2 regions of the Anaerotruncus sp. 80 genome follow, and region 2 is predicted to be linked to the other one. Evidence: riboswitches for the same ligand, from Rfam matches in the RefSeq annotation. Region 2 holds a riboswitch; the other holds the start of a gene.
What was found. A riboswitch is a leader RNA that binds a small molecule or an ion and turns the genes downstream of it on or off. The one in region 2 is predicted to bind cyclic di-GMP.
Positions count from the first base shown of each region.

Region 1: another riboswitch for cyclic di-GMP. It lies ahead of D1155_RS15930 (InlB B-repeat-containing protein); the one in region 2 lies ahead of D1155_RS11735 (CAP domain-containing protein).

Region 1 is NZ_QWES01000004.1:143,258-153,509, forward strand. Features, by position in the region: gene D1155_RS03500 (AAA family ATPase) at 1-252, shown strand, start outside; gene D1155_RS03505 (PepSY domain-containing protein) at 452-1,603, shown strand; cyclic di-GMP riboswitch class I at 1,905-1,987, shown strand; gene D1155_RS15930 (InlB B-repeat-containing protein) at 2,250-8,816, shown strand; gene D1155_RS03515 (response regulator transcription factor) at 9,027-9,701, shown strand; gene D1155_RS03520 (HAMP domain-containing sensor histidine kinase) at 9,698-10,252, shown strand, end outside.
Region 2 is NZ_QWES01000022.1:27,657-37,908, reverse strand. Features, by position in the region: gene D1155_RS11740 (CTP synthase) at 1-1,367, opposite strand, end outside; gene D1155_RS11735 (CAP domain-containing protein) at 1,638-2,705, opposite strand; cyclic di-GMP riboswitch class I at 2,831-2,911, opposite strand; gene D1155_RS15595 (hypothetical protein) at 3,229-7,485, opposite strand; gene D1155_RS11725 (IS30 family transposase) at 7,883-9,058, opposite strand; gene mobP2 (MobP2 family relaxase) at 9,190-10,252, opposite strand, start outside.

The DNA.
Region 1 (10,252 bases), on a different contig from region 2:
GATAAACTGGAAGTAAACAAAGGCATGATTGTAGAAAACATCGTAGCGCAGATGCTTGCGGCAAGCGGGCATAAGCTTTATTTTTACACAAATTCTTCCAGAGAAGATGCGGCATCTCGTATGAAAATTGATTTTCTGATTGCAAAAAGCAAAATTAGCACAAGACATAATATTTCACCAATAGAGGTGAAATCAGGTAAAAATTATACTTTGGTTTCTTTACAGAAATTCAAGAATAAATATAAAGAATAGCTGCATGTGGCTTATGTATTACATGGAGGAGATTTAAAGGAAGAAAATGGGATTTTATTCTTACCGCTGTATATGACACCGCTTTTATAAATTTTTCCCAAACTCGAAAAAATTTCATTTTCCTTTCATTTTTCGGGTGTATTCTATCCACATAATCGGGAGAATAAACCTAAGGGAAAAATTCTTATGGAGGTATAGTATGGATAAATTTGTGAACAAAAAAACCGGCATTGCAGCAGCAATTGTTGCTGTAGTCGTGATTGTCGCTATCGTTGTATCGACATCTTTTACACAGGCGCTGACCTTAGATGAAGCGAAGGAAATTGCCAAAGGCTACGTGCCGGAAACAGCAACTTTTGTGACCAGCGAGGAGGAACAGAACAAATACGAGGTTATGTTCCGCGATGACAGCAACAGCGAAAGCTTTGAGGTAGAAGTCAGCAAGAACACGAAAAAAGTGAAAAAGGTGGAAAGTCAGCTGGATGACGACATGGGCAGCGAGAAGGTAGAGCTGAAGGAAGCCGATGTGGAAAAGATTATTAAAGAAAAATTTGCCGGCGTTACCAGCGTCAGTGTAACCTTAAAGAAAGACAATGGACTGTATGAATATCAGGCGGATTTTAAGTCTAATGACTTTTATGGTGATGCTGAAGTGCATCCGGTGACGGGCGTTATTTTGGAAAGTACTGTAAAATACGGCACAGCAGTGACCATTCCTACTGATGACAAAGACGATAGTCAGAGCGGAGAGTTCCTTTCCTACGGCGAAGTTGAAAAGGCTGTGTTGCAAGCTGCTGGCGGTGGTTTTATCAAGGATATTGACCTAGACAAAAAGAACGGAACCTATTATTACGAGGTTGAGCTGGTAAAGGACGGTATCGAATACGACTATATCGTGGACGCTAAGACCGGAAAAGTTACCTTAGAGAATGAGCATGACGCTTACCTTAACTACGATGACAAAGATGATTGGAGTGATGATACGAATAACGGAAGCACCAATAACGGAAATGGTGGAAACAATAATCAAAACTCCAGCAATGGAAATTCTCAGGGAAGCAGTACTTCCGGCGGAAATGAAAGTGGAAAAATTTCTTTCGAAAAAGCGAAAGCTATCGTTCTTGCAAAGATTCCGGGTGCAACCATCACAGAACTGAAGCTGGAAAGGGACGATGGAATCTATATCTATGAAGGCGAAGCAGTTTTGGGCAATTATGAGTATGAATTTGAAATTAACGCTTCCTCAGGGGTGATTATTGACTGGGATAAGGAACGCATTGATGATGATGACGATTGGGATGATGATTGGGATGACGATGATGACTGGGACGATGACGACTGGGATGACTAAAACAGAATAATATTATGAATAATGCAGTTTGTCAAGATTTTGTTAAAGAAATGGGTACTCCTTAGCAGCCTTAGCAGCGATAATGAGATTCAAGAAAGCTGTAGTAAAATGAATATTAGGAAAACACCGTGTTTCATGATGTTGTCGTGAGACACGGTACTATTTTTTATATAGAAACCCTGTATCGTTTCGCATGGGGGTAGATGTTGTACTAATTTAAAGAAAATCGGAGGGTCATGTTAACAATTTTTTGAAAGTTTAGGTATTGACGAATACGTATGGCAGGAGTATAATAATAACGAAAATTAAAAGGCAAACCCACTGTGAGGTGGTGGCGCAAAGCTATAGGGTCTTGCATCAACTGCAAGACAGCCAGTTGCACTTGAATTCAGTTTAAGCTGTTTTAAATTTGGATCAGCGATCAACTAGGGCTTTGTATATTTACAAAGTCTTTTTGCATGGGATGGTTTTACGAAACTGAAACAGTGCTGGCATTGGAAAGTTGTATGCCCTATTATTAAATATATATGCGGACATAGAAGTTTTATAGCATCTAGGCAGGGAGGGATGCGATTTGCTTGTATTTTTGCTAAAACAAATAAAAATTTCTACACTTATTAAAGATATTTAGGGAAAGGAGAACTAAATGAAAACAAATAATGTAGTAAAGAAAAGTATAAGTTTACTGCTCTGCGCTGCAGTTGTGTTGGCGTATTCGATTGGCTTTATTAATCCTCTGATTGCAGATGCGGCAGTAAATGTAGGATCCAATCCGACACCAAAGATTGATATTGCAGTCAATGTACCTGCAGATTATCCGGGAACCTTCCTGGATTATAAGCAGGAACTGACACAGAAGCTTAAGGATCAGGGTCTGGATCCATCTCTGTTTCGTATCACAAGTACTGCTGTATCCATTGATACATCAAGTATGAACGGCTGGCAGGTATACGACCATTATCATAGCCAGGCGGGGTATAATAGCCTTGTTCCTGCTGACCAGAGAGCAATGCAACCATATCGCAATGCGAATCCTTCATCCATGGGCGGACCTGCAGATGCCAATATTCTGAGCTACATAAATAAGACTACCAATAAGTTTACAAATAGTGCTTGTATACAGTTTAACAGACATATTGGTATTTACCAGAGCGAAAGCGGAGCGTCCAACATGGCTTTTGCGGGATATGGAAACCCTGCATATTCAGACTATATGATTTATCCTGCACCAAGCTCAAACACTCGTACCTTCAGCTTTAATATCGATGCAAGTGTTATTAATCCACATACACTAACTGGATTTGGTTTCTGGATGAACGCTGGAATTAAAGATGGAAAGGTGAGCGGATATCTTCTTTATTTTAATGCAGGTTCGGCAGCAGGCGGAACAGGAAACATTACAATCAAGAAAGTAAGTGGTGTTCCTGCTGACTCTTTAACAACTGCATTTACTGGATGTGCAGATGTTGCAGGCAGTGCAAAAACATTCAGTTTAGGCAGCCAGAAAAAAGTGCGTTTGACTGTTGAATTAAAGAGAGATACCGTTACAATCCAGCAGCAGGCTTACGATGCTTCAGGTAAGCTTTCGGAGGTACAGGATGTACTTCGTAATTTCTCAATTTCACAGTTTTCTTCTGAAACATTAAACGGTCTGGGACCTTGGGTTGGATATTCATCCCATGGTTGCAGCGGCTTTTCAGCAATTGTTTATACAGACCTGGAAATGAGTTATGAAGCATCTGCCTTTGATGCGCTGAAGTATGTGCAGTACTATCAGGGCGCGGATTACAAGTACTTCGTAAACCTTGCGGGAGCAAGCAACAATCCGGGAATCCCTGCGGATGGTTCAAAGGATTACCTCGATGGTATTAACAGAATGAACAACAGTGAGATTTTCTATGTATCCAATGCACAGGATGGAAGAGTAGTTACAGATTCAACCTATGAGAAGAATGCGGACGGAAGTTTGAAACTGGATGAGATTGGCAATCCAATTCTGGCAACGGATAAAGATGGAAACATCATACACCAGGGTCTTGGTTCATCAAATGGATGCATTGCAACCTCTGATGATTATGTAAGTCAGATGGCTGAGTTCATTGCAAAGAATTACTTCGAGGAGAATCACTTTAAACAGGCGGAGATCTCAAGTGAGATTCCTCTGGCAAGCTTCTATGTAAAGAATGTCGAAGACGGTCAGCAGCTGATGACGATTCACCTGAGACACCTTCAGTTGACGAATGGAACCGTAGATGTAAATATCTTTGACAAGTCCAAGATAGGAACAGCATCAGGCGCTGATGGAAAGCTCACAGGATACAAATATGCGGTATATGACCCTAATGGGGCCAAGGTTGTCGATAGTGGATGGGTAGATGGAGCTGACAAGATTCCAAATTATACATTCACAAAGAACAGCACGTCTGGAACCTATGTATTTGAACTTACTGTACGTGACCAGAACGGAAACGAATCAAAGACCTTCCAGACTTATCTGACAGCATATCTGGATGATAAAGAACCATTTATCGAAGGGAAAAACGAAAAGAAAAACAAGGCGACAATTTCCCTCACAGATACCGGCGAAGGTATTGACGATGATGGTATCACCTTTATTCAGGATGGAAGAGGTTCAGGGGTAGCAGCATATTGGGTTACAAACGATATCAATGATATCCCGACAGAAGATGACTGGAATGTCCTTGATACAGCTGTACATTCATATGAATTTGATTTAGATATCAAATCAACGGATCCTCTTGTAATATGGGTAAAAGATGAATGCGGAAATATTGGTAACAAAGCAGTATTCCAGCCTACCCATGTTCGTGTTGAGGATAAAGACGGTAATCCAATTGATGACTACTATGTAATAGATGATAAGCCAATCATCGTATTGCCTGAAGAAAATGTCGTTCCACCAAGCGATGATGAAGATGAGTATCACAGCGGATGGACGACTCCGGAAGGCAAACCGATTACTCCGGGAACAACGCCGGAGCCTGATGATAACCATGAGATTGTTATTCGTCCTGGTTATTCAAAGGATCAGGCAGCCATGGTATATCTTGCAAACGGTGGAACCATTGATGGCAAAGATCGTTCGCAATATCTTGTTACTGGCGGATCATCAATCCTGAAGAAGATTGGAGATCATGACGTTACGCCTGAAAGAGAGGGATATACCTTCACAGGATGGAAGCTTTTGAAGACTCATAATGAAGCTGACGCCGCGAATCCAAATAATTTAGAAACGATAGCCGAACAGATAGCAGTAGCTTCCAATAATGGCGGCAGCGACTTGATTGAGAGTGATTACTACTATCTGGTAGCGCAGTGGGAAGTATCCAAGTACACATTGAAGCTGGATGCTAACGGCGGATCACCTGGAAATGTTCGTTCCATCGAAAATGTTCCTTACGGCAAGAATATTACTGCAGCGGACATAAGCGATGACAGTGGTATGCAGGCAATTCCTGTAACAGGTCGTGGACTTCCAACAAAGGCTGGATATATATTCCAGGGGTGGTCCGAGAGCAGTGATAATAATGTATCGAAGATATTCAAATATGCTACAGGCATAAGCGGAACGGCAGCTGCGGCGCCTACAATGCCTGCATCGAACAAAACCATCTATGCTGTGTGGAAGGAAGATACTAGTAAGTTCATTGTAGAGTTCAACAGCAATGGCGGAAGCAAGATTTCAGATCAGGCATATCTGACTGCAAGTGCTAGTAAATATGATACATTCTCGGAGCCTAGCAGACCAGGCTATACATTTGATGGATGGTATTACAGCGAGGACCTGGATGATAAGGTTGTTGTAAACGATGACGGTATAAAAGTTTTCAAGGATGACGTAACAAAGCCAACTGCGTATGCCGGTGGAGAAACCATCAAGATAAAAGAAAAGCATTCATTTGTCGCTATGTGGACCCCAAGGAATGATACCAAGTATACGGTAGACTACTATGTCAACTCCGGCAAAAAGAATGCCGATGGTGAATTCATTTATACAAAGGGGCAGACAAAGACTTATACCGGAACGACTGAAACAACGGTAACTGTATCAGAGGAAGATAAGCTTTCTGAGATTACAGTAAACGGAAGAAGATACTGGTATGACGCTGAAAATGAACAGAATAAGTTCACAGGCAAGATTTCCGGTTCACCGACTCTTTCATTGAAACTTTGCTATAATGCTTATTACAGTATGAGAGTGACCAGCAATGATAACACCATGGGTACGGTTACTTCCGCAATTGATCAGAAAGAAGGCACAACGCCGACTGTTTCCTGGCAGGCAAAATCAGGTTACCACGTGGCAAGAGTTGTCGTAGACGGAAAAATCCGTGATGATTTACTCTTTGCAGGAAAATATACGCTGGAAGAGGGTATTTATGCCGATCATGATATTCAGGTAGTATTTGAAAAGGGTGCCGGTGGATCCCAGAAGGGAATTTATCAGATTTCCACAGGCATTAAAGGCTGCCCGGACGGCACCTGTGAAATCAGCCCGACCATGAACGTACAGCAGGGTGGAGAAGTGCAGCTCGACTGGAAGATTGGTAAGAACTATAAGCTGGACAAAGTTGAGTTGGACGGCACAGTGCTTACAGATCTGACTTCAACCTCTCTGGTATTGAAGGGCGTACAGGCAGACCATGAACTGATTGTTTACGTTTCCAAGAAGGACGGAATACCTGAACTGCCGACCATCGGTGGCATGCAGACAGAAGGGCAGTGTACTGTAACCGTAAATAAATACGGCGGAACCACTTCCTGGGTCAGCGCAAGTTCGACCCAGTGCAAGAAGGGCGAAAGCTATGAACTGCAGTGGTATGTTGGTACAGAAGATGAACTTCACGAAATCCACGTTGACGGAAAGACCATTTCCACAGCAGGAAAGACCGGATCCGGCACAAAGGAGGATCCATATAAACTGAATGTAAGGGTAAGCGGCAATGTTGTTATTGACGTATACTTTAAGGATAAGGGCGCAGAAAAACCGCCTGCATTCAGAGAGAAGCCGGACGAATACATCAAGGTTACAACCCAGATTGTAGGAGGACCTGGAACGATTACCGGCGGCGCTATCCTGAAAAAAGACAGCGACTATCAGGTTGAATGGAGCGCAGGCAACGGTGAAACCAATCCAGATTCTGACAATTATTCTTACTACGAAGTAGTGGGCGTAGAAGTCAATGGCAAGGAAGTGTCAAAAGACACTGCAGGTCAAGAATTCAAAAATCTGTCAGAAGACGCGAAGATTGTAGTAAAGGTAGCACCAGTTCTGCACGATATCGGCCTTTACAAATATGGCGGAGGAACCATTTCCTTCTCCAGAACAGTATTCCATAAGCAGAACTACAAAGGAATTAACGCGGTGCCTGATGCAGGTTACAGCATTACGAAGATTGTAGTAGATGGCGTAACCATTTTGGATACACAGCTGAAGAAAGAGGAACCGGAGGCACAGAACCTGCAGCCTGTTGAATCTCAAACTGATGAAAGTAAAGAAACAGCGGAAAATGAAGAAAACGACGACGTACAGATGATGTCCCTAGCAGAGACGGAAGATGGTGGAGTCCAGGCAGATGAACCTGCGCCGCAGGAAGAGCCTGAACAGACTGAACCAGTTGAAAAGTACGAAGTCAAAGTAGATTCTAAGGCAATCAGTGATGTAAATGCGAAAACAGATTTGAATCTCAGCGAAAGTCAGGTAACGAGAAACAGCTTTGACATGAGTGTAGAGGGCGCGATAAGTGACCACGTGATACAGGTATACTTTACAAAGGATCCTGAAAACGGAGAAGAAGGTGATGTAACACCTGCACCGAAAGATAACGAAGTTTATCTGATTTCGGCAAAGACTGTCGGGTACGCAGGTGATACGAGGTTCTTTAAGGGAACAGGTATCTTTGAAAAGGGTACAAACAGCATACTGACCTGGACAAATCCGTCAGGCTATACTCTGACAGATGTTGAGGTAAATAATACAGCTGCGCCGCTTGATACCACGATGCGTTTTGATAACATCAACAGCGATCAGGACGTTTTAGTAACCTTCAAGAAGGGTGATACCAATAAACCACCTATGCAGGGTGATTACAAAACAGGAGAATTTTACATTACAACGAAACTGGTCGGCGGACCGGGAACCATTACACCTTCTACGACAGCAATGGAAAATGATACCAAGAAGATTGAGTGGAGTGTAACCTCAGTTGAGGATCAGGAATATGTTGTAAAATCTGTAACTGTAAACGGTGAACAGCGAAAAGATCTTGTGAACCTGAGCGAACTGACTTTACTTGTAGATCAGGACTATGAAATTATCGTTACGATTAAGAAAAAAGGCTCTAACTTCATTCCGCCGATTGTAGATATTGATACCGATGGAGACGGAAAGCCGGATATCAATATCGATACTGATGGCGACGGCGAACCGGATATCAATATTGATACCGATGGCGACGAAAAGCCAGATGTAGATATCGATACCGATGGCGACGGCAAACCGGATATTAATAAGGATACTGATGGCGATGGAAAACCAGATGTAGATATTGATACCGATGGCGACGGCAAACCGGATATCAATAAGGATACTGATGGCGATGGAAAACCAGATGTAGATATAGATACAGACGGCGACGGAAAGCCAGATATCAATAAGGATACTGATGGAGACGGCAAACCGGATGTAGACATTGATACAGACGGCGATGGAAAACCAGATATCAATAAGGATACTGATGGGGACGGTAAACCGGATGTAGACATTGATACAGACGGCGATGATAAACCGGATGTCAATATCGACACCGATGGAGACGGCAAACCGGATGTCAATGTCGACACCGATGGAGACGGCGTACCAGACATCAATATCGATACAGACGGCGATGGCATTCCAGATGTTAATATTGATACCGATGGGGACGGTAAACCGGACAAAAATGTCGATAAAGACTACAACAAAAAGCCAAATGGAAACAAAAAGCCAAGCGGCAATACGGATAAGAATGATAAGAAGTCAAATGCAGACAAAAAGCCAAATAGCAATGACGAACAGCCTTGGTGGATTCCTAAGACTGGCGACCAGAACAGCTTAGTTCTTTGGATTTCCTTAATGGGTGCAGCGTTGCTTGCAGTTTGTGGACTGGTATGGACGCGAATCAGAAGAAAATCTTTAAAAGAAGATAAATAACTATTTTCAGAAATTAAGAGGGGCATCGCTTTAACGAAAATAATCGTTAGGGCGAGCCCCTACTTTCATGTAAAAAATGCTGCTTTTTCTATTAATTGTATTATGGAAATTTATAGAAGACCGTATTTTTTTCTTTTTCTTGACAAAATCTTGACTTTTCTTTGGTAAAATTAAAGAAAAGAGTAGGAAAGGAAGAGAGCAATGACAGCCATGACACGAAAGCTTTTAGTGGTAGATGATGAAAGAAGCCTGACAGAGCTTCTTGCGAATCATTTTCGGGAAAAGGGATATCTGGTTTACACGGCGCTAAACGGGGACGAGGCGCTTGCACAGCTTTCTGTAAAACCGGATTTAATTCTACTTGATATTAACATGCCAGGCATCGACGGACTGGAGTTCTGTAAACAGGTCAGAGGTCTGGTATGTTGTCCGATTTTGTTTCTGACCGCACGAATTACAGAGCAGGACAAGGTCAATGGGCTTTCTATTGGTGGGGATGATTATATTACAAAGCCATTTAGTTTGGCAGAACTAACGGCACGGGTGGAGGCACATTTGCGCAGGGATGCCAGAGGAACAAAGAAAATTTCTCTTTTGACGTCACAAAACCTGATGGTAGACTTGACAGGGCAGAAAGCAACCTATATGGGGAAAGAAATTCCTCTTTCTAAAAGGGAATTCTTAATTATAGGATTTTTGCTTGAAAATGCTGGACAAATTTTTGACAGGGAAAGAATTTATGAGGAAGTATGGGGATTTGCAGCAGAGGGTGACAGCGCAGTGGTAAAGGAACACATTCGCAAAATCAGGGCTAAGCTTGTGAAAGCGACAGGGAAAGAGTATATAGAAACCATTTGGGGAATGGGTTACAGGTGGAATAAATGAGGAAAGAAAAATCTTTGAAGCATACCTTTATCAGTACCATGCTGATAGCAGTTGCAGTTATTGCCAGTCTGTCCGTTGTAACAATATGGGGTTGTGGTAGGCTGCAGAAGGCCATTTTGCCGGACGCTAACGCAGCCTATCTTCATATATTGACTGTCGATGAAAGCGGGAATCAGAAAGAACAGAAACTACGGTTGGAATTTGGTGAAAAAGTGAAAGCGCCAACCTTAGAGGAACAGCTTGACGCGATTTTGGTTCAAATCGGAAGAGAAGTGACTACTTATTCCATCGAGAAAATTGAACGAAGTTATGACTCTTTGTCACCGAAAAGGAAAGTAGCGTATTCTGGGCTCTCCACCTGCAAGGTATTGTTGCCCGCGCTGTATTCTATTGCCGGAACGCTGATTTCCGCCCTTTGGTTTTATCGGAAGAAGCTAGATCCGCCTATTAAGATTTTGACAGAAGCGACAGAAAATATCGCAGAGGAGAATTTGGATTTTGAGGTGTACTATGAAAGCCGAGATGAGATGGGCAGGCTCTGTGATTCCTTT
Region 2 (10,252 bases):
CTGATTTCAGATGTGCCGTAGGCTTTTTCCAGCACAGTGCCCTCCCGGATTTTGCAAGGATAAGCGCCAAGACGCATAGTACCGCCTTTAGGAATATTACCCTGCTGATCCGCCATCAAGTCGATAACATTGTGGGCACCGTTTTCTGCAAATTCTCCTGAATCCGCATCAGAGTAGCCGAGAACATCTCTAGCAAATTCAATTACTGCCGTCTGCATGCCAAGACAAATGCCAAGGTATGGCACATTCTTTTCTCTTGCATATTTTGCTGCCTGGATTTTACCTTCAATACCACGATCACCAAAACCGCCCGGCACTAAAATCCCATCAACATCGCCTAATACCAATTCTGCGCTTTCACAAGTTACATCCTCCGCATCAATCCACTTGATATTGACGCAGGCATCATTCTCATAACCTCCATGGCGCAAGGCTTCAGCAACAGAAAGATATGCATCGTGCAATTTTACATATTTACCTACCAGACCGATAGTCACAGACTTGCTTCTGTTCTCAATCCGTGTCAGCATTTTGTTCCAGTCTTCCATCTCACATGGACCAGCGTTAATTCCAAGCTCCCTGCAGACGATCCAGCTGAGTCCTGCCTTTTCCAGCATCACAGGAGCCTCATACAAAGTCGGCAGAGTCATATTTTCAATGACGCAGTCCTTTTTCACATTACAGAACAGTGCGATTTTATCGACGATGTCCTGGTCTACCGGCTCGTCCACCCGCATTACGATGATATCCGGCGAAATCCCCAGCGCACGCAATTCCTTAACCGAATGCTGAGTCGGCTTGGACTTGTGTTCACCGGAGCTTTTGATATACGGCACCAAGGTCACATGAATAAAGATGCAATTCTCCTTGCCCACTTCCAGAGAAACCTGACGAATCGCTTCCAGAAACGGCTGGCTCTCAATATCCCCTACAGTTCCGCCAATTTCAGTAATAATTACATCGGCTAAAGACGTTTCTCCAACATTGTAAATAAACGATTTAATCTCGTTAGTCACATGAGGAATAACCTGTACAGTGCTGCCCAGATAATCGCCATTTCTCTCCTTGTTCAGCACATTCCAGTAGACTTTTCCTGTAGTCAGGTTGCTGAACCTATTCAGGTTTTCATCGATAAACCGCTCATAATGTCCCAGGTCCAGATCCGTCTCAGCACCATCTTCAGTGACAAAAACCTCTCCATGCTGATAAGGGCTCATGGTGCCCGGGTCGATATTGATATAAGGATCCAGCTTCTGTGCCGCCACCTTCAGGCCTCTTGCTTTCAAAAGCCGACCTAAGGACGCCGCCGTAATTCCCTTTCCAAGTCCGGATACAACTCCGCCTGTCACAAAGATATATTTTTTCATAGCTACACTCCTTCCAAAAAAACAAAACGCAAAAACTAAAAAAAATAAGGCATCCGGCTTTTTAGTGAGAAGGATACACAAGATCCCGAAACTTTCTAAAGTTCGCCATCTTCTCCTTATTTCTGTTATGTCTTTGCGCAATTTATAAAATAATATTACTGAAATATTATACGACTTTTACAGGAAAAAGTCCAGCAGTTTTTTTATAACCGCGCGGTCTTCTTCCTTTCAGCCATATATAAGGCGGCTCTCAAACAAAGTCTAATTTTATTACATCAGAAACAGCTGCGCCGATGCGCCCGAAAACTTTTTCCCGCTCTGATAAAGATAAGATACTGCCATAGACTTGATGCCTTTGCGAAGGATATTTGCTCTATGCCCCGGAGAATTCTTCCACTGCTCGAAATATGCACGTGCTGCTGCAACCGGATCATTAAAGGAGTTGGAGCGCCATGCCAAATTTTCGCCGGTGCCGTTATAGTCAAGATTCAGCTCCAAATCTGTGTAGACGGAATTGAAAGCAGCTTCTTTTCCATATTTATTATAGCGCATGTGTCCCATCTGCTTATATGCCCAGGCTTCATATGCACGTATGTCTGTTGCCGCCTGAAGGTGATATGCGTACTTCAAAGAATTCAGCCCATTCTTTTTTCTCAGGTCATTGACCAGTCTGAGCATTTCCTTCTGGTAGGCTCTGTCAAACTCAGTTCCTACCGTTACCAAGCAGGATGTGGTAACGCCATTATGCGCTTTTGCCGTAATCCTTACAATCCCTTTTCTCTTAGCAGTGACCTTGCCCGAGGTACTGACTGTTGCAACCGTACAATCGGAGCTTGACCAGCGGACAGTTTTAGCCGGCGCCTTCGCACTCACCGTAGCCTTCAGTACAAAGGAGCCGTTTCCATAAAGGCTCTTCGTCTTTCTGCTGAGAGAAATCCTTGTGACTACGCCGGTTTTAGCAGAAACATTGCTGCTAAATGCTGAAACCTTTCCAGAATCAACTGCACGAATCTTGTACCTATAAGTTGTATTTTGGGATAATCCTGTAAAAGTCACTGCTGTTTTTTCAGTAGTACGAACCCTCCTCCAAGTATTCGATTTGGTATTACGTTGATAAATCTGATATTCTTCCGCACCACTTACTTTTTTCCAGGAAACTTTGATGGTATGCGTTCCTGAAGTGATTGCTCTCACAGAAGTCGGCGCCTTGATTTCTGCCTGCGGATACATTGTCGCCCCTTGTTCGGATTCTGCTGCATAGGTCACCTGACCTGCTGTCATAATGACAGTGAGCACTACACAAAGAGTTAAAACAAAAGTTCCGAATCTTTTCATCATTTTCTTCCTCTCTAAAACTTTTAATATCAATTCTTTTTGTATTGCACTACAGTTTTTCGACAAAAAAAATAGCCGTACAACGTGCCAAGCTATCATTCTCCAATTAAACAATTCTGTTAACTGTAAAGTACAACTGGCTATCTTGTTTCTTGCAAGACCCTATAGCTTTGCGTCATCGCTTCACAACGATTTTGCCTTTAAAATTACTTTTTTACAATAACATATTTAATACGCTTTGTCAATAGATTACATGCATTTTTCGGTTATATTTTCACTAAATCTTCACTTTTATTATCAGGACATATTTGCGTTTTTCAATATCCTTTCAGTTTTAACTCCATACATATTCTAACCCGTTTTCTGGTGCTATCATCGTATTTTTCAGAAATATAATACAAAACATAAAACATGGTTATGTGGATCTTTCTGTATAAACACAATAAAAGAAGAGGCTGTCTCAAACAAATGAGTCAGCCTCTTCACAAACAACATTCAAAGGATTGCCTACCTGCAGGAATCCATCTTATTTAGATTCACGCTTTTTTTCCACACATGCTATCATACCGGTAAGTGCCAGTAATGCAGTTGCAAGGATTGCCAACCAAGTAAGCATATTGCTCGTATCACCGGTTCTTGGAATCCACCAAGGAAGTTCATCCTCCTCATCGTCATTGGTCTTATTTCCGGCGTTTTGGTCTTCCTTGTTGTTGTCTTTAATCAGTTTGTCAATTTCACTTGGCGTTTTAACGTTTTCATCCGGCTTGCCATCTCCATCAGTATCGATGTTAGTATCCGGTTTGCCGTCTCCATCGATGTCGACATTAAGGTCAGGGATACCATCTCCATCGGTGTCAATATTAATATCTGGTTTGCCGTCTCCATCGGTGTCGATATTAAGATCTGGCTTGCCGTCTTTGTTAGTATCAATGTTGATATCCGGTTTGCCATCTCCATCAGTATCGATATCAATATCTGGTTTGCCATCTCCGTCGGTATCTTTGTTCACATCCGGTTTGCCGTCTCCATTGGTATCAACGTTGATATCCGGTTTGCCGTCTCCGTCAGTGTCGATATTGACATCCGGCTTGCCGTCTCCGTTGGTATCGATGTCGAGGTCTGGCTTGCCGTCTCCGTCGGTATCTTTGTTGATATCCGGTTTGCCATCTCCATTGGTATCAATATCTACATCTGGTTTGCCATCTCCGTCAGTATCCTTGTTAATATCCGGCTTGCCGTCTCCATCGGTATCAATGTTGATGTCTGGCTTGTCATCTCCGTTGGTATCAATGTCTACATCCGGTTTACCATCTCCATCAGTATCGATGTTAATGTCTGGTTTGCCGTCTCCGTCGGTATCCTTGTTAATATCCGGATTATCGTCTGGCTTATCGTCCGGTTCCTCTCCGCCTGGATTATCGTCCGAATCAATGATAATAAGAGAAGGTTTTTTCTTCAGTTTTACCTGCACTGTATGGTCTTTGTCCACAGCTTCAAAGGTCACATTTCCTGCATTCAGTAAATCTGGCCGCACCTCACCGTCAACAGTGACTTCTACAACTTTATATCCTTTACCGGCTTCCCAAGTCACAGTATGGTCTTCGCCCTTCTGTACCTGTCCAGTCGCCGTAATCGTACCTTCACCCTCGGCAACAGACGTTTCAACTACGCAGACCTGATCAGCATCCAGGCTGCTGCCATCTTCACGAACATAAACAACATGTACAGTATGGTTTACCGCAGCATCCTGAAAAGCAATCTCGCCTACATCTTTTAATGCCTCAGCATTTTCGCCGTCAATCCATACCTCTTTTACTTTCCAGCCATCTGCAGGTTTCCAGGAAACTGTATAATCGCCACCCTTTTTCAAGGTTTTTGCTTCACTGATACTTCCCAGACCTTCTGTTGACGTTGCAACACTGACAAAGCTTCCTCCCGCAGTCTCATCGTCATCTGCAGTACCTTCTTCAAAGCGAACCTGCACCTTATGATTTGCGTCTATGCTGACAAATTTGCAGCCATCTGCAGGCAGCAAATCATCACGAATGATTCCATCCACCATAACACTGCTCACACGCCAGCCTTCTGCAGGTTCCCAGGTGACTGTAGCATTCTCTTTATATTTATAGCTTTCAGAACTGCTGATAGTGCCCTGACCAGTCTTTGCAGTAGTAACATCATAAGTGTTCATCTTCCAGACCGCATAGGCAACAGTATCGTCTTTCAGCTTTGTATCTGCTGTAAAAGCATCAAAACGTTCCGGATTTGCCTTCGGGTCAGTAGACCAGCCCATGAAAGTATACCCTTTCATTTCCGGTGATTCTGGGAAGTTCTGCGCCGCATCATTTACACTTTGTCCAACCACATAAGGATAATCGTCTTTTTCTACCCGCGTTCCCCCAGTAGGTTCTGGATAGTTTTTATCATAAGCTAAAGTCAGTACCTCGCGCACGGTCAGCGTCTTACTGTTGACGATACAGCCGCCTTCTAAATTTCCAGACTTATACCACTCATACTGCAGCTTATAAACGCCCTTGTCCTTTTCTTCCGCACTACGCTGGTTCAGCAGAAGTTTCTGCAACTCTTCGTTGCTTTCAATATGCTGATCTTCATACTTTCCGGTTGCTTCATTCAGTTTGGATACCTTTACTATAACCTTACCACCCACAGTACCCGTACCAGTAAGTTCTGTGCCAACAGGAGTTCCTGTTTCATCATAGCCAAAGGTGGTATCATCCGCCGGATACGGCGTAGTCCTGATGCTTCCGGTGTCCACATCAGTCGCAGATCCCAGTGCGAAGATAACACTTTCTCTGTGGTCGTACTTGGTTGCTTCATCAGGCAAACGATTGTCTTTCTTAACATAAATGTATTGGTCTACCCCAGCGCTGCCATTGGCCAGTGAAATAACGGTTGTCGGCACCAGACGCATGAAGCGCTGTCCCACGATTTCTTCGCCGTTCTGCGGATTGGTGATGCCCGTGCTAACCGATACGTCAGTCCAGCCCACACCAGGCGCGAAGTTTGTTGTCTCATAAGTCTTCGGATCCAGCGTAATAACCGGCAGTCCGTTCATGTCCCCCGGTAACTGACAAGTGTAGCCATCGCGTGTCTCCCACGAAATATCGAAACCACTGCCGTCATAACCTGCCAACCTGTTGTTGGTCAGTGGGAACAATACAGAAATATTACGCACTGTATCATAATCGGTAGTACTGAAACCCTCCAATTCCTCCTGAGTCTTGTTCAGATTAGAAGGCTGTAGCAGTGCTGTGCATACAGACGCCGCGGAATATGCCTTTGCGATTGCTCTGTCTGTTTCATTACCGAAGCTTTCACTCGGATTAGTAAATACAGAAAGCTGCGGATATACACCGCTCTGATAAGTCCAGGTTCCGTCTGTACCGAATTCTTCCTTCATGGCATCGCCAATCATCTGTCCAGTCAGATAGCCAGTGATTCCAGCAAACGAATTATGGGTTAAAGTACCGATTGCATACTCGCCCATGCCAGACGTTTGCTTATCAAAGTAACAATTACTAAAAGTAGCAGCACCTGGATTATTTCCGCCGATACCTCCTAATGTTGAGCCGCTCGCTCCCGGCTTGGTCTTTGTCGTCCCTACCTCACCGGTACTGTAGCAGTTCTGTATTCTGGTATCTCCTGTAGCGCCTCCATAGAATCCTCCCATGGTGCTTGCCGTATTCTGCATACCGACCATGGAGGTGCTGTAACAGTTGATGCAAGTATCGGTATTCTGCTCATCTCTGCCAAAGAATCCACCTACATTGCTGCTTCCTTCTACAACGCCAGAGGCGAAACAGTTCTCAAAATGGTTTGCATAATGACCGATTCCATAGAATACGCCGCCGTCAGTATTGCAATATAGCTTAACATTCGTGAAGCAGTTCTCTATCCAGCAGTTGCCCGGACAGGATATAAAGCCTCCCGAATGCGATGATGTAGAAATATCATAGCTGTCAATAGAATAGCTATTGGTAATCTTATATCCAGAAACCGGACCTACAAAAGACCCAACACAGCTTGTCCCATAGGTTGTCACATTGCGCACATGGCACTGATCCATGTGTACAAAGAAACTATTTAAAGAGGTAGAGCCATCGCCATTCCATCCACTGACAATTCCGCCCGTATGCGCTGCTCCATGAACAATAGAATCCTCAACGGACACCTGCTTCATCTTGCCTGCAAGCAGCCAGCCAACCGCTACGCCCGAATACTGCCCGCTAGACTCTACATGACAGTATCGGAAACGAAGATTCTGCATCTTAAAATCTGCACTTCCTCTGTCTACAGTTGAAATCATACCCATCTTGCCAGATCCGGCAGTATACAGATTATAAATAGTATGTCCATTTCCTTCGATGGTGATGCTGCCTGGATCAGCAACCGGACTCCAATTGTTTGCAGGGTTGCGTCCGCCTAAGTCCACATCGTTTTTCAGTTCTAGAGACTTCTTGTTTACTAGCGCCCAGCGAAGCTGCGCCGCCGTATACACATCCACAAGTCCGTTGCCGTCTCCATCCGTCGCCTCCTGCATCGCATTAAGCGTCCATACCTCATCTGCAGGAACAGTGTTTCCCGCATTTGCTGTTTGAAGCGCATCAAACTCTGTTTTTCGTGCATTATAGACACGCTGTTGGTAAGCCCCCCAGCTTTCGCCCGGATTCATGATGATATCTGCCGCAAATACGCCCAGATTTCCACAAAGAATCAGCATCAAGCACAAAAAAACAATGCACTCTTTCTTTATTCTTTTCATAAAAAACCTCCTACCGCTTCCAAGCTGCCGCAAGCAGCTCGTTATCACCGCCTAATGGCGATTTTCTCGTTAGAATTTACAAAAGTATTATACCCCCCCCCGCACATTTTTGTCAAGCCTTCAAACGTGTATTTTCAAATGTTTTCAGGTTACGCAGATGTCAAGGTTTTTTTAGAAAATATTTTACAGCAAGTAAAAACGGGTTTAAATTCATTAAAATTTCGTTTAAAAAAATGAATTTATGTATAGGAATTCAAAAAAATAATTCATAACACGTAAAATGATAACTAACTTTATTTGAAGAGATTTTACAGATTCCATAAAAATGTATACTAAATAGAAGTCACATTTTAAGCCACTTCAAACGCATTCTGCTTATCCACTTATCCTACGGCGACTAAACTGCCTTCAGAACAATCCCTTGTTTTTTAAGTTCTTCAGCAAATCGTTCCGAAGCCGTAATTCCGTCAAAAATCTTCCTTGGATAATCATTAACCCATCGTTCGGCTTCTTTAACAGAATGGCAATTCACCGTCCGGTCAAAATCTGAACCCTTCGGAAATCGTCGTCGAACCATTTTGTTGTTACATTCATTACTTCCGCGTTCATGTGGAGAATTTGGATGGCAGAAGTAAATATCCGTCCTCTTTCCTTTACGATACAATGCCTGTTCCATGCTATTCCAATCAGAAAATTCACTGCCATTATCTACTGTAATCGTCTTAAATATCTGATAAAACGCTCTCCCCATGCGTTTCTCAATTCGGTTGATCGCTTTCCTTACTTCATCCGCAGTATGATATGATAGTTCTTCTATAATAGTCATACGTGTAACACGTTCAATCAGAACCAGTAAACATTTTCTATTAATTTGCTTTCCCAGAACACAGTCCCCTTCCCAATGTCCAAAAATTCCTCGTTCCTCAACCTCTTGCGGTCGATGTTCAATAGTTCTTTCCTCTTCCTTTTTTCTCGCAGAACATTCCCGATTCTTTTTTCTTTCGGCATCATGCCTCATGCGGTGATATCCACCTTCCGGCAAATCCAACCGTTTTAGTTTCCTAAAAAATCCCTGATCAATACCTTTATATATAGTATTAGGTGACAGAACCGGATCCGCAAACCCCTTTTCTTTATATTCGTTAGAAATCAGCACTGCCTCTGGTGAGCGATCCTTCTTCAAAATCGAGTTCTCAATATAGTCCCGCATTTCCGGATCCTTTAGAATTTTAGGCAGCGGTCCGGTCTTTCCCAAATGTTCACAATATTTCCGCTCTGCAATCTCTGCACTATACCTCATTTCAATGGTTAAATCCGTTCTAGTATACTCGTATTCCCCTCGGTGTATTTCATTATAAATTGTCGCTAAGCAGCAACCAACCGCATCCGCGATAACCTGCTTATGTATCCCTTTATTCAACATCCGTTCTATAGTCTGTCTTTCATCCCAGGTTAAATGATCTCCACTTTTTTTCTTTTCACTTTTGTTTCTACTCCGCATGGCCTGGTAGTATTCTGTACTTCCTGGTTCTGGTTTCTTTATACCCATATTTTCCTGTACCTTTCCCTTCATGTTTCATGCCAATTAATTTATCCTATATCCAATTATATCTGACCGACTGTCTCTTCGGTTCAAAAGTATTTTATACTAAGTATAACAGAAAATCATTACCATTCATTTCCAGATTTACTCTGCAGACAAAACTACACTTCAAATTGTGATTCCTTTTTAGCTGTAATCTCCTTTTGCAGCTGTTCATAATCCTCTTTATTCAGCCAATGTTCCAATGTGTCATCCAGACTCCTGCGCAGCCATGCCAATGCTTCACGTAACTGATAATTATCCGTACGGCAATAAGGTAAAATACGATGTCTTTGCTGTGGCGTTTCGATTCGATATAAAGCTGCAGCTGCATATTCGTTGCCCTTAGCTGCTGATTTCGCATACCATTCTCTTGCGCTGTTAATATCTCCACTCTGCTTTGCCAATGTCCCCAACTGGTACATCGCCAAAGTATTATCCAAATCTGCAGATGATCGAAGATATTCAACAGCCTTTTCATAGTTAATAGCTGTTCCCTGACCTCGAAGATACATCATGCCAACTCGATAGTTTAACATATCATCCTTAGGTTCCATCTGCAAAAATTCGTGCAACGCACTCTGATAGTATTGGTATGCCTTCTCTTCATTTACTCTTGTTCCAATTCCGTTTTCATAAAGGGCTCCTGCCTTGAATGCTGCAAACGCATTATCATGATCAGCTGCGCTAATAAAATAGCCCAATGCTTTTTCCTCATCTCCTACTACACCCTCACCTGAAAGATACAGTTTCCCCAGCTGGTACATCGCCAAGGCATTATCCAAATCTGCAGATGCTTGGAGATGTTCAACAGCCTTTTCATAGTCAATAGGTGTTCCTTTCCCATGAAGATACATCATGCCAATTCGGTAATATAATGTTTCATCTTTTTCTTCTACTTTCAAATACTGCTGCAAGGCTTTTTCGTAAAATGCATAGGATGCGTCCGAATCAGGCTGTACAATTTTCCCTTTCTCATAAATCTGCCCTAACTGATACATCGCATACATGTTCTCATTCTCCACAGCCTGCTTCAAATATTCAATTCCTTTTTCTACATTTTTCTCTGGATTCTCATCCATAAGATGCAGTCTTCCAAGCTGATAAATAGCAAGCTGATGATTTAACTCTGCAGCTTCATGTAAAAATGCTTCTGCAGATCTATAATCAACCGCAGTTCCACGG